Marinobacterium aestuarii: one gene and its partner. The protein of the gene in region 1 interacts with the protein of each later gene in a pairwise test. Links are inferred from orthologs where the notes say so. Each region holds a gene or a part of one and is shown on either strand. Other genes may lie near its edges. The genes, in order: ftsH and hflC.

Evidence for each region.
Region 2: the proteins of ftsH (region 1) and hflC interact in binary tests that used the Escherichia coli proteins (3 or more experiments, as listed by UniProt). The link is inferred for Marinobacterium aestuarii from one-to-one orthologs.

What each region holds. Positions count from the first base shown.
Region 1 is NZ_CP015839.1:5,067,984-5,075,164, reverse strand. Bases 2,154-5,052 are described here. They hold ftsH (ATP-dependent zinc metalloprotease FtsH), read left to right. Parts: upstream 2,154-2,553; coding sequence 2,554-4,551; downstream 4,552-5,052. Other genes in these bases: folP (dihydropteroate synthase), read left to right, coding at 4,620-5,052; rlmE (23S rRNA (uridine(2552)-2'-O)-methyltransferase RlmE), read left to right, coding at 2,154-2,415. Also shown: carB (carbamoyl-phosphate synthase large subunit), read left to right, coding at 1-823; transcription elongation factor GreA, read left to right, coding at 820-1,296; A8C75_RS22310 (YhbY family RNA-binding protein), read right to left, coding at 1,355-1,657; more of rlmE, read left to right, coding at 1,795-2,153; more of folP, read left to right, coding at 5,053-5,498; glmM (phosphoglucosamine mutase), read left to right, coding at 5,495-6,844; tpiA (triose-phosphate isomerase), read left to right, coding at 6,890-7,181. UniProt on the Escherichia coli protein: Acts as a processive, ATP-dependent zinc metallopeptidase for both cytoplasmic and membrane proteins. Plays a role in the quality control of integral membrane proteins.
Region 2 is NZ_CP015839.1:4,012,825-4,018,440, reverse strand. What follows is about bases 2,183-5,182. They hold hflC (protease modulator HflC), read left to right. Parts: upstream 2,183-3,244; coding sequence 3,245-4,120; downstream 4,121-5,182. Other genes in these bases: A8C75_RS17470 (ATP phosphoribosyltransferase regulatory subunit), read left to right, coding at 4,479-5,182; A8C75_RS17475 (DUF2065 domain-containing protein), read left to right, coding at 4,249-4,446; hflK (FtsH protease activity modulator HflK), read left to right, coding at 2,183-3,245. Outside these bases: tRNA (adenosine(37)-N6)-dimethylallyltransferase MiaA, read left to right, coding at 1-295; RNA chaperone Hfq, read left to right, coding at 416-655; ribosome rescue GTPase HflX, read left to right, coding at 663-1,961; more of hflK, read left to right, coding at 2,046-2,182; more of A8C75_RS17470, read left to right, coding at 5,183-5,616.

The DNA of each region.
Region 1 (7,181 bases):
GGCGGCCGATGTGCAGGACGAGATGCGCGAACAGGTCAAGAAGATGGCACTGGAACTGGGTGTTGTCGGCCTGATGAACGTACAGCTGGCTTACCAGGATGGCGAAATCTACGTTATCGAAGTCAACCCGCGTGCATCCCGTACCGTGCCTTTCGTCTCCAAGTGCATCGGCGTGTCGCTGGCCAAGATTGCGGCCCTGGTGATGACCGGCAAAACCCTGCAGGAGCTGGGCTTTACCGAAGAGATTGTGCCGACCAACTTCTACGTCAAGGAAGCGGTATTCCCGTTCAACAAGTTCCCGAGCGTGGATCCGATTCTGGGCCCGGAAATGAAGTCGACCGGTGAAGTCATGGGTGTTGGCGAAACCTTCGGCGAAGCCTTCATGAAAGCCCAGATTGGTGCCGGCGAAAAAATGCCGAAGAAAGGCAAGGCCTTCATATCGGTACGCGATGTCGACAAGGCGGGCGTGGTCAAGGTGGCCAAGTCTCTGCTGGACCTGGGCTTCTCCCTGGTGGGCACGGGCGGCACCGTCAAGCTGCTGGCCGAGCATAACCTGCCGGCGACGGCGGTGAACAAGGTCATGGAAGGTCGGCCGAATATCGTCGACATGATCAAGAACGATGAAATCGTTTATGTGATCAACACCACTGAAGGTCGCAAGGCGATTGCAGACTCGTCTGAAATTCGTCGCAGCGCATTGCAGCACAAGGTGCCGTACACCACGACTTTGGCAGGCGCAGAAGCCATGACCATGGCGATGGAATACGGTGAAGAGAAGGTGGTGCGCAGCCTTCAGGACTTGCATGCAGGTATTGCGAAATGAAACGAGTTCCCATGACTGTCGGCGGCGAACTGGCTCTGCGTGCAGAGCTGGATCGTCTGAAGTCCAAAGATCGTCCGCGTGTTATCGCGGACATCGCCACTGCGCGTGCGCACGGTGATTTGAAGGAAAATGCCGAGTACCACGCGGCGCGGGAACAGCAGGGCTTCATCGAAGGCCGGATTCAGGAACTTGAGTCCAAGCTGTCCCAGTGCCAGGTGATCGATGTCACTACGATCCCCCACAGTGGCAAGGTGTTCTTCGGCGCGACTGTACTGATTGCCAACGTCGACAGCGGTGATGAGGTTCGTTATCAGATCGTTGGTGACGACGAGGCCGATATCAAGCTGAGCAAGATTTCGGTGAATTCACCGATCGCGCGCGCCCTGATTGGCAAGGAAGAAGGCGATATCGCCTGTGTGGCGACCCCGGGCGGTGAGATCGAGTACGAAATCGTCGAGGTGAAGCACATCTGATTGTGCTGTGGCATAAAAAAACCGCCTGCTGGCGGTTTTTTTTATGTGCTGCGAAGGCTTAGCGCAGCAGGTTAGACAGCTTGGGGTTGGGTTCCAGCGCCTTGCGGTAGATCAGGGCGATGTTGCCGATCTCCTGTACCAGTGTGCACTCCACAATGGTGCAGAGCTCCTGGATAAGCTGTTTCTTGATTTCGCGCTCGCCAACCGCAAACTTCACCTTGATCAGTTCGTGGTCGTCCAGGGCACGGTCGACTTCCAGCTGCAGGTTTTCGGTCAGTCCCTTACCGGCAACGGTCACGATCGGGTTCAGTTTGTGGCCGATGGTGCGCAGCTGCTTCTTTTGCTCGGGCGTCAGGCTCATACTAGAATACGTTGCCTCGTGATTGTGTGGGTCGGGCTTGCGTGTTAAAACGGGCCACGATGAAAACAATCAATCATTTTACCTGAGTTGCCCATCGCTGAGTAGCGTTGCAACCATTGATCGGTCTGGAATTACAAGTGGCAAGATCTAAAAGCAGTGGTCAGTGGTTAAAGGAACATTTTGATGACCGCTACGTCAAACAGTCGAAATCCGACGGTATGCGCTCCCGCGCCAGCTACAAGCTGAAGGAACTGAACGACAAGGATCGGTTACTGCGCCCGGGCATGACAGTGGTCGACCTGGGCGCAGCGCCCGGTGGCTGGTCCCAGGTGGCCAGCGAACTGGTGGGGGACAATGGTCGCGTTGTGGCGTCGGACATACTGTCGATGGACTCGCTGGCCGGTGTCGAGTTTGTACAGGGCGATTTCACCGACGAGGCCGTGCTGGCGCAAATTCTGGCAGCGCTGGGGGATGCGCCGGCAGACCTTGTAATTTCCGATATGGCCCCCAATATGAGTGGTATGTCCGGAATAGACCAGCCTGCAGCAATGTATCTGGTTGAACTGGCGCTGGATATGGTGCGTCAGGTGCTTAAACCAGGCGGCTCTTTTCTGGTCAAAGTGTTTCAGGGAGAGGGGTTCGATGCCTATCTCGCGGATGTGCGGCAGAGCTTTACCAAGGTAGTGACCCGCAAGCCCGATGCATCGCGCGCGCGCTCCCGTGAGGTCTACCTGCTCGGCACAGGCTTCAAGGGCTAAACAGTCCGTAGTACCGCGCCGGCCTGGCTGTCATGGCACAGGGTGGTGAGTGAAGTAGTCAGGCCAGTTAAACTGGTGTACTTTTGAAGCGCGAATTTTCGTGCTTGAGCGTCAATTGAGGGTAGTCCTTTGAACGATATGGCAAAGAATCTGGTCCTCTGGCTGGTTATTGCTGCGGTCCTGCTGACCGTTTTCAATAACTTCAATGCCGAGGGAGATTCCCGCAGACTTACATATTCCGACTTCGTGGCAGAAGTCCAGGCTGACCGCGTGTCCAAGGTTGTCATCGATGGTTATACCATCCAGGGGCAGCGGCAGAATGGGGAGCGGTTCGAGACTATTCGTCCTGCACTGCAGGATCCCAAGCTGGTTGACGACCTGCTGCTGCACAAGGTCATCATTGAAGGCAAGCAGCCTGAGCAGCAGAGCATCTGGACCCAGCTACTGGTGGCGTCATTCCCGATACTGGTGATCATTGCTGTTTTCATGTTCTTTATGCGCCAGATGCAGGGCGGTGGCGGTGGCAAGGGGCCTATGTCCTTTGGCAAGTCGAAAGCCCGCATGATGAGCGAAGACCAGATCAAGACCACCTTTGACGATGTGGCCGGTGTGGAAGAGGCCAAGGAAGACGTCAAGGAACTGGTCGATTACCTGCGCGATCCCGGCAGGTTCCAGCGGCTCGGTGGCCATATTCCGCGCGGTGTACTGATGTCTGGTAACCCGGGTACCGGTAAGACACTGCTGGCCAAGGCGATCGCCGGCGAGGCGAAGGTGCCTTTCTACAGTATTTCAGGTTCGGACTTCGTCGAGATGTTTGTCGGTGTGGGTGCGTCCCGTGTCCGTGACATGTTCGAGCAGGCGAAAAAGAATGCGCCCTGCATTATCTTTATCGATGAAATCGATGCTGTTGGCCGTCACCGTGGTGTTGGCATGGGCGGCGGCAATGACGAGCGCGAGCAGACACTGAACCAGCTGCTGGTTGAGATGGACGGCTTCGAAGGTACTGAGGGTGTCATCGTCATCGCCGCCACCAACAGGCCTGACGTGCTTGACCCTGCACTGCTGCGTCCCGGCCGTTTCGACCGCCAGGTACATGTCGGCCTGCCGGATATCCGTGGTCGCGAGCAGATTCTCAAAGTGCACATGCGCAAGGTACCGCTGGCAGACGACGTCAAGCCTGCACTGATTGCCCGTGGCACGCCCGGCTTTTCCGGTGCTGATCTGGCCAACCTGGTGAACGAGGCGGCGCTCTTTGCTGCCCGTGACAGCCGTCGCACCGTTGGCATGCTGCAGTTCGAAAAAGCCAAGGACAAGATCATGATGGGCGCCGAGCGCAAGTCCATGGTCATGTCCTACAAGGAACGCCTGAATACCGCCTACCATGAAGCCGGCCACGCTATTGTCGGGCGCCTGATGCCCGAGCACGATCCGGTGTACAAGGTGTCCATTATTCCCCGCGGCCGGGCACTGGGTGTGACCATGTTCCTGCCGGAGGAAGATCGTTACAGCCATAGCCGTCGCACGCTCATTTCCAATATCTGTTCGCTCTATGGCGGCCGTATTGCGGAAGAGATGACCCTGGGCAAGGATGGCGTTACCACCGGTGCTTCCAATGACATTCAGCGTGCCACCAGTCTGGCGCGCAGCATGGTCACCAAATGGGGCCTGAGCGAAGAGCTGGGGCCGCTGTTGTATGACGATGAAGACGGCGACCCGTTCACCCGTGGTTATGGCGCACCTGCCAAGCAGACGTCTGAAGAAACCCAGCGTAAAATCGACTCGGTGGTGCGCAGCATCATTGATGACTGTTATGTTGAGGCGCACCAGCTGCTGGAACAGAATCGCGATATTCTCGAAGCCATGGCGCATGCACTGATCAAGTACGAAACCATCGATTCAGGCCAGCTGGATGAACTGATGGCTCGCCAGCCAGTGACACCGCCGGATGACTGGGTCGACACCGACAGCAGCGCTCAGGCGACTGAAGCTGCCGATGCCGATGAGAAGTCTGCACCTGCGGCCGAGGCGCAGTCAGGCGACAAGGATGAGCAGTCGAACGTCGATGCCGGGAAGGAAGAGACCCCTCCGGCGGAAGATCCGGATATGCCGGAGTCAACGGATCCCAAGTTGCACTGATCTAACCGGCACTGATTAGTATCGAAAAAGGCTGGCCCGGCAGGGCTGGCCTTTTTGTTTTGGAGGCAATGGTATTGAGTAACACCAAACTGAAATGTGGCGCACGGGAGCTGGATCTGTCCCGGGTGCAGGTCATGGGTATCCTGAATGTAACCCCCGATTCTTTCTCGGACGGTAACACCCTGTATCAGGCCGGGCAGCCCGCCTGCGAGAAAATACTCGGGCGCGCAGCCCGGATGGTGCAAGAGGGCGCGACTATCCTCGATCTTGGCGGTGAGTCAACCCGCCCAGGCGCTGTGCCTGTCAGTATGCAGCAGGAGCTCGACCGAGTGCTGCCGGCACTGGAGCTGATTCAGCGCGAGCTGGATGTTATTGTCTCGATTGATTCCAGCACGGCACAGGTATTCATCGAAGCTGCAAAGCTGGGCGCGGGCATGCTCAATGATGTCCGTGCGCTCGGCCGTGATGGTGCTCTGGCGGCTGCAGCAGCAACCGGGCTGCCGGTTTGTCTGATGCACATGCAGGGCAATACGCCGGCGGACATGCAGCTGGCGCCACACTATGAGGATATCATTGCCGAGGTTGGCGACTTTCTGCGCCAGCGCGTGCTGGCCTGCGAACTGGCGGGAATCAGTCGTGATCGTCTGTTGCTGGATCCGGGCTTTGGCTTTGGCAAGACACTGGAGCACAACCTGCGCCTGCTGAACCAAATGCAGCGCCTGCAACAGCTTGAGTTGCCGCTGCTGGTTGGCACCTCGCGCAAGAGCATGATTGGCCAGGCGCTGGACCGTCCGGTGGATCAGCGCCTGGCGGGCGGGCTGGCAACGGCGGTGATTGCGGTGCAAAAAGGTGCGAAAATTATCCGTGTACATGATGTGGCGGCAACGGTGGATGCGGTGCGCATGACCGAGGCTGTGATGATGGAATCAAAGGGAGAACAGGCGTGACGAAACGTTATTTTGGCACGGACGGCATACGCGGCAAGGTGGGGCAGCACCCGATTACACCGGACTTTGTGCTCAAGCTGGGCTGGGCAGCGGGCAAGGTGTTTGCGCGTTCCGGGCAAAGCCGTATCCTGATCGGCAAGGACACCCGCATCTCGGGCTACATGTTTGAATCGGCGCTGGAAGCGGGGTTGTCCGCCGCCGGTGTGGATGTGTTGCTGACCGGTCCGATGCCGACCCCGGCCATTGCCTACCTGACCAAGACCTTTCGTGCCGATGCGGGCATTGTGATCAGCGCCTCGCATAATCCGTTTTACGATAATGGCATCAAGTTTTTCTCGGCATCGGGCACCAAGCTGCCGGATGAGGTTGAGCAGGCAATCGAGGCTCAGATGGATATTGCCATGTCCACGGTGGAGTCCCATGAGCTGGGCAAGGCCCGTCGTATCGACGATGCTGCCGGGCGCTACATCGAATTCTGCAAGGGCACGGTCAGCGGGGCCCTGAGTCTGAAAGGTCTGCGTATTGTGCTCGACTGTGCCAATGGCGCCACCTATCACGTCGCCCCCCAGGTGTTCGAGGAGCTCGGTGCGCGGGTGATTCGCATGGCGACATCCCCCGATGGTATCAATATCAATGCTGAGTGTGGCGCTACCGATCCGGCCGCCTTGCAGCAGCGCGTGCTGGCGGAAAAGGCGGATATAGGCATAGCACTGGACGGTGATGGCGACCGGATCATTATGGTGGATGCCGCCGGTAACGTGGTGGATGGTGATGAAATCCTGTTTATTATCGCGCGCCAGATGCAGCTGCAGGGGCGACTGACCGGCGGTGTTGTAGGCACCCTCATGAGTAATTACGGGCTTGAGCTGGCACTGCAGCGCAATGATATTCCCTTTGTGCGGACCCAGGTTGGGGACCGCTATGTGCTGGAAGAACTGGGTCGCAGGGACTGGTTCCTGGGGGCCGAGAATTCAGGTCATGTGATATGCCGCCATCTGACCAGCACCGGTGATGGCATTGTTGCCGGGCTGCAGGTGCTCAAGGCCATGGTGGAAAGCGGCGATACCCTGGCACAGCTGAAAGCCGGCATGAGCAAGCTGCCGCAGGAAATGATCAATGTGCGGATCGCCAAAAAGGTGGATATCAGCGGGGTTGCCGAGATTGACCAGGCAGTGGCCCGGACTGAGGCGCGGCTGGGTAATTCCGGACGCGTGCTGCTGCGCCCGTCGGGCACGGAACCTGTCGTGCGGGTCATGATCGAGGGTGAGGATGGGCAGCTTGTGGCAGAGCTGTGCCGAGAGCTCGCCGATGATGTTGAAAAAGCATTGCAAGCGCTTGTATCTTAAGGTCGCCTCAGTTAATATTTGCGCCTCTTTCGAGAGGGGACACCGATGCGTAAGAGTATCGTAGCTGGAAACTGGAAGATGAACGGCAACCTGGCAGCGAATGCTGAACTGGTTACAGGCCTTCTGAGTACGCGTTCTGGCAGTGATAACGTCGACGTATTGGTCTGTCCACCTGCGGTATATATACCTCAGGTCGCAGCCTTGCTGCAGGACAGTAATATTTCCCTGGGTGCGCAGAATGCATCCGCTTTCGAAAAAGGCGCTTATACCGGCGATCTTTCGCTCTCCATGCTTGCCGAGTTCGGTGTCCAGTACGTTATTCTGGGGCATTCCGAGC
Region 2 (5,616 bases), 1.1 Mb from region 1 along the record:
GCTTATGCTGGAACTTGGGCTGGTGGATGAAGTCGAACGCGTGCTCTGGTCGCGGGGCGATCTTGAGCTGTCGCACCCGTCGGTGCGTTGTGTCGGTTATCGCCAGGTATGGGAATATCTGGCCGGGCGCTGGGACTATGAAACCATGGTATTCAAGGGTATCGTAGCCACCCGGCAGCTGGCAAAACGCCAGGTTACCTGGCTGCGCAGCTGGAATGATTTGCACTGGCTGCAGACGAATGATCGGCAGTTGGTATCTAAAGCCTTGAAATTAGTGGAGTCAGCCATTATATAATGTTCGGCTGGCGCGCAATTGCAGTAGTGTGGATGGCGGTCGGAAGGCGGGGCTTTGGAGGGGATCTTTACGAAGTCCCGACCCGAATAAACTATAACGATTTTCTGGAAGGAGTTTGCAATGTCAAAAGGGCAGTCTTTACAAGACCCTTATCTAAACGTTCTGCGCAAGGAGCGTGTGCCGGTTTCCATTTTCCTGGTGAATGGTATCAAGCTGCAGGGACAGATCGAATCTTTCGATCAGTTTGTCATCCTGCTGAAAAATACCGTCAGCCAGATGGTCTATAAGCATGCGATATCTACAGTCGTTCCTGCCCGTCCGGTGAAACTGCCGCAGGCCGACGAGAAACAGCCGGACTGAGGTCATATTGTTTTTTGAACGACCCAAGTCTGGAGAGAAGGCCATTCTCGTGCACATCGATTTCGGTGACGAGAGCAAGGCTGAGAGTCCCCAGGAGCTTGAAGAGCTCGCACTCTCGGCAGGCGCGGATCCGGTGGAGTTTCTCATCGGCAGTCGTGCCAAGCCGAGTTCCAAATTCTTTATTGGCACTGGCAAGCTGGCCGAGCTGATTGAATTGGTGGTGCTGCATGAAGCAGAGATCGTCATCTTCAATCATTCTCTGTCGCCGTCCCAGGAGCGCAACCTTGAGCAGCAGATCAAGTGTCGGGTGCTGGATCGAACCGGCCTGATACTGGATATCTTTGCTCAGCGCGCCCGTACCCACGAGGGCAAGCTGCAGGTCGAGCTGGCGCAGCTCGATCATATGTCGACCCGTCTGGTGCGTGGCTGGACCCACCTTGAGCGTCAAAAAGGCGGCATAGGTCTGCGTGGTCCGGGTGAGACTCAGCTTGAAACCGACCGCCGCTTGCTGCGCGCGCGGATGAAAAATATCGTCAAGCGGCTTGACCGAGTACGCCGTCAGCGTGACCAGGGGCGCCGTGCGCGACAGCGCGCCGAGGTGCCGACTGTATCACTGGTGGGCTATACCAACGCCGGCAAGTCGACGCTGTTTAACCGCCTGACCGAGTCCAGCGTTTATGTGGCCGATCAGCTGTTTGCGACTCTGGATCCGACGCTGCGCAAAATTCAGCTGGCGGATGTGGGGCCTGCAATCCTGGCGGATACGGTGGGATTTATCCGGCATCTGCCACACAAGCTGGTCGAGGCGTTTCGTGCCACCTTGCAGGAAACCTCTGAGGCGGATCTGTTGCTGCATGTGATTGACTGCTACGACGATGAGCGTGGCGGGCACATTGAACAGGTCAAGCATGTGCTGCAGGAGATCGGTGCCAGCGAAGTGCCCGTGCTGGAGGTCTACAACAAGATCGACATGCTGGACGGGCAGGAAGCGCGCATCGACCGTGACGACGAAGGGCGGCCCTGGCGCGTCTGGGTGTCTGCTGTCACGGGTGAGGGCAGCGAACTGCTCTATCAGGCGGTGAGTGAGCGGCTGTCGGATGATATTTTCCATCAGACGCTGAGCCTGCCCGCCAGTGCCGGTCAGCTACGGGCGCAGCTTTATGCGCTCAATGCGGTATTGCGTGAAAGTGTTGATGCCTCCGGGCAGATGCAGGTTGAAGTCCGATTGCAGAAGAAAGACTTGTTGCGGCTGCTCAGTCGACTCGGGATTCCATCCGAATCGTATCTGATGCAGGCTGTGTCTTGAGAAACTTGACTCAGGCTTGCGTGAGCCCTTGTGGCTATCTACAATTTTTTGAGTTGAATCAAGCGTTTTCTAACGGAGAGCACTATGGCTTGGAATGAGCCCGGCGGGAATGGGGACGGTAAAAACCATGATCCCTGGAATGGCGACAAGCGCGGCGGACCTGGTGGTCCTAAGGGTGGTGGGGATCAGGGGCCTCCTGATCTCGACGAGGCGCTGCGCAAGCTGCAGGACAAGCTGAACAGCATCTTCGGCAAGGTAAACACAGGCGGTGGCGGCGGTGGCGGTTCTTCGTCATCCGGCTCCGGCTTCCTGTGGGTGCTGCTGGTTGTGGTTGTGCTGGGTTGGGCGGGTATGGGTTTCTATACCGTCGATCAGCAGGAGCGCGGCGTAGTGCTGCGTCTGGGCAAGTACTACGACACGGTTAACCCTGGTCTGCAGTGGAACCCGCCGATGATTGACGAAGTCACCAAGGTCAATGTGACCCGGGTGCGTGCGCTCGATCATCGCGCCCTGATGCTGACTGAAGACGAAAACATCGTCGATATCGATGTGACCGTGCAGTACCTGATCATTGATCCCAAGGCGTACCGGCTGAACGTGCGCGATCCTGAAGGCAGCCTGGCAAATGCGTCCGAATCTGCGCTGCGCCAGGTCGTCGGTAGCTCGGAAATGCACTCCTTGCTGACCGAAGGTCGTGAAGCCCTTGGCTTTGCGGTACTGGACCGCCTGCAGGGTTACATGCAGAGTTATGGTACGGGGTTGAGCATCTCCAAGATCAACGTCAAGAATGCCCAGGCGCCGAGTCAGGTGCAGGATGCCTTCGATGACGTGATCAAGGCACGGGAAGACGAGCAGCGGGTCAAAAATGAGGCTGAATCCTACGCCAATGGCATAGTGCCGGAAGCGCGCGGTGAAGCGCAGCGCATGCTTGAAGAAGCCAATGCCTACCGTGAAGAAGTGCTGGCCCGGGCGGATGGTGAAGCCAAGCGATTCATCGCCCTGCTGGGCGAGTATCGCAAGGCGCCGGACGTTACGCGCGAGCGTCTGTATCTGGACATGATGCAGTCCGTGCTGGAAAACAACCCGAAAGTCCTGATCGACGTTGAGGGTGGTAATAACATGATGTATCTGCCGCTGGACAAGTTGATGCAGAACAGCAACGAGCGTCGCGACTCAAGCCGCGGTGCACGCCTGGATGATCAGAGTCTTCGAGAGCTGACAGACAAGGTGGCTGATGAAATGCGTGTACGCCAGAGTACCGTTACGCGTAGGGAGGGCCGGTAATGAAGCCTAGATCAATGCTTGTACTGGTCCTGCTGTTGCTAGTGTTCATGGTGGGATCCAAGTCGGTGTATATCATCAGCGAAACCGAACGTGCGGTCCTGCTGCGCTTCGGTGAAATCGTCAACGATGATGTCACCCCGGGTCTGCATTTCAAGGTGCCTTTCGTCAACGTGGTGCGCAAGTTTGATGGTCGCCTGCTGACGCTGGACGCCCGCCCGCAGTCCTTCCTGACGCTGGAGAAAAAGCGTCTGATCGTGGATGCCTTCGTCAAATGGCGTATTCAGGATGTGGGCAAGTACTACACGGCGACCTCGGGTGACGAGTTCCGTGCCGGTGATGTCTTGCTGTCCCGTGTGGAAAACGAACTGCGTAACCAGTTTGGTGCCCGTACCCTGAACCAGGTAGTGTCCGGTGAGCGTGAAGAGCTGATGGATCAGGTGATTCAGCAGCTCAGTCAGATTGCGCAGAATGAGCTGGGTATTAATGTTCTCGATGTGCGCGTCAAGCGTGTCGAACTGCCGGCCGAAGTCTCGGAGTCGGTATACCAGCGCATGCGTACCGAACGTGAGCGTGAAGCGCGTGAGTTGCGCTCCCGTGGTAAGGAGCTGGCTGAGGGTATTCGGGCTGATGCGGACCGTCAGGTGACTATCGTCAAGGCAAACGCTTACCGCGAAGCCGAGGAGACGCGAGGCGAGGGTGATGCGTCCGCTGCCCGTGTCTATGCCGATGCCTTTAATCGGGATCCGGAGTTCTACTCCTTCTCACGCAGTCTGACGGCCTACAGGGCATCATTCGGTGGAGAGAGTGGTGACGTGCTCCTGCTCAAGCCTGACAGCGACTTCTTCAAGTATCTGTCCAAGCCAACAGGGCCCTGATTCGACCCTGATAAGGCTGTAATGCAGCGGAACGGGTGCAAATTTGCACTCGTTCCGTGCTAGAATCCGCACACCGGGCCAAGACCCGGTTTTTTTGTGGCAGCGGGCTGCCTGGGACGGGATGCTTTATGTCTTCTGGGTTATGGCGCGAGCTGTTAATCGGCTTCTGTTTGATGCTGGTTCTGGAAGGTGTGCTGCCCTTTTTATACCCGCAGCGCTGGCGCCTTATGGTGCAGCAGCTGTCACTGATCAATGATGCAACGCTGCGTGTATTTGGCCTGCTGAGTATGCTGGCCGGTGTGGCGTTGCTGTATTGGATCAACTGAATCAGATTACCAGGATTGTATTGGAGTACTGCATGGCATTGGCAGATCGCTGGTTGTTGCCGGATGGCGTAAAAGACATATTGCCGCCACGGGCGCGCCAGATCGAGGCATTGCGCCGTCGTCTGCTCGATCTCTATGACAGCTGGGGCTATGAGCTTGTCATGCCGCCGCTGATGGAGCATCTGGAATCGCTGCTCACAGGTGTGGGGCGAGACCTGGATATGGTTACCTTCAAACTGACCGATCAGGTCAGTGGGCACTTGCTCGGCATTCGGGCAGACATTACGCCCCAGGTCGCGCGCATTGATGCGCACCGCATGCGTACCGAAGGTGCCAGCCGGCTGTGTTATTGCGGTTCGGTGTTGCAGACGCGTCCGGCCAATATGTTGGCCTCGCGCAACCCGTTGCAGGTGGGTGCGGAGCTTTATGGTCACGCCGGCATTGACAGTGATGTTGAAGTAATCAGCCTGATGCTCGAGACGCTGCTGGCGTCCGGTATAGAGGCACCGCTAAGTCTGGATCTGGGGCACGTCGGGATTGTGCGCAATCTGATGGCGGCTGCGGGTCTGACGGCGGCGCAGGAAAGCCTGTATCTTGAAAAGCTGCAGTTGAAGGCATTGCCGGAAATTGAAGCCTTGCTGGCTGAACTGGATCTCGATGCGCCTACGCTGGCGTTGCTGACCGAATTGCCACGTTTGCATGGTGGTGCCGAGGTGCTGCTGCGTGCTCGCGAGCTGTTTGGCGATGGGCAGGCTGCGGTGCTGGATGCGGTGACTTATCTGGAAGAGATCGCGCGTCAGGTGAGTCTGCGGTATCCGCAGGTGCGTTTGTACTTTGATCTGGGCGAGCTGCGTGGCTACAACTACCATACCGGTATTGTGTTTGCCGCCTATGCGGCGGGCTTTGGTCAGGCGATTGCCAAGGGTGGCCGCTATGACGAGATTGGAAGGGATTTTGGCCGGGCACGCCCGGCAACAGGATTCAGCGCTGATTTGAAATGCCTGGAAGATCTGGCGATTGCAGGGCTTGCAGCCCGTGGCAGCGCCATTCTTGCACCGGCGGGGCAGGCCCCGTCGCTGCTGGCGCGGATCAGTGAGCTGCGTGCTCAGGGAGAGCGCGTTATGCAGCAGTTGCCGGACGTAACGCTGGCCAATGCGTCCAGTTGCGACC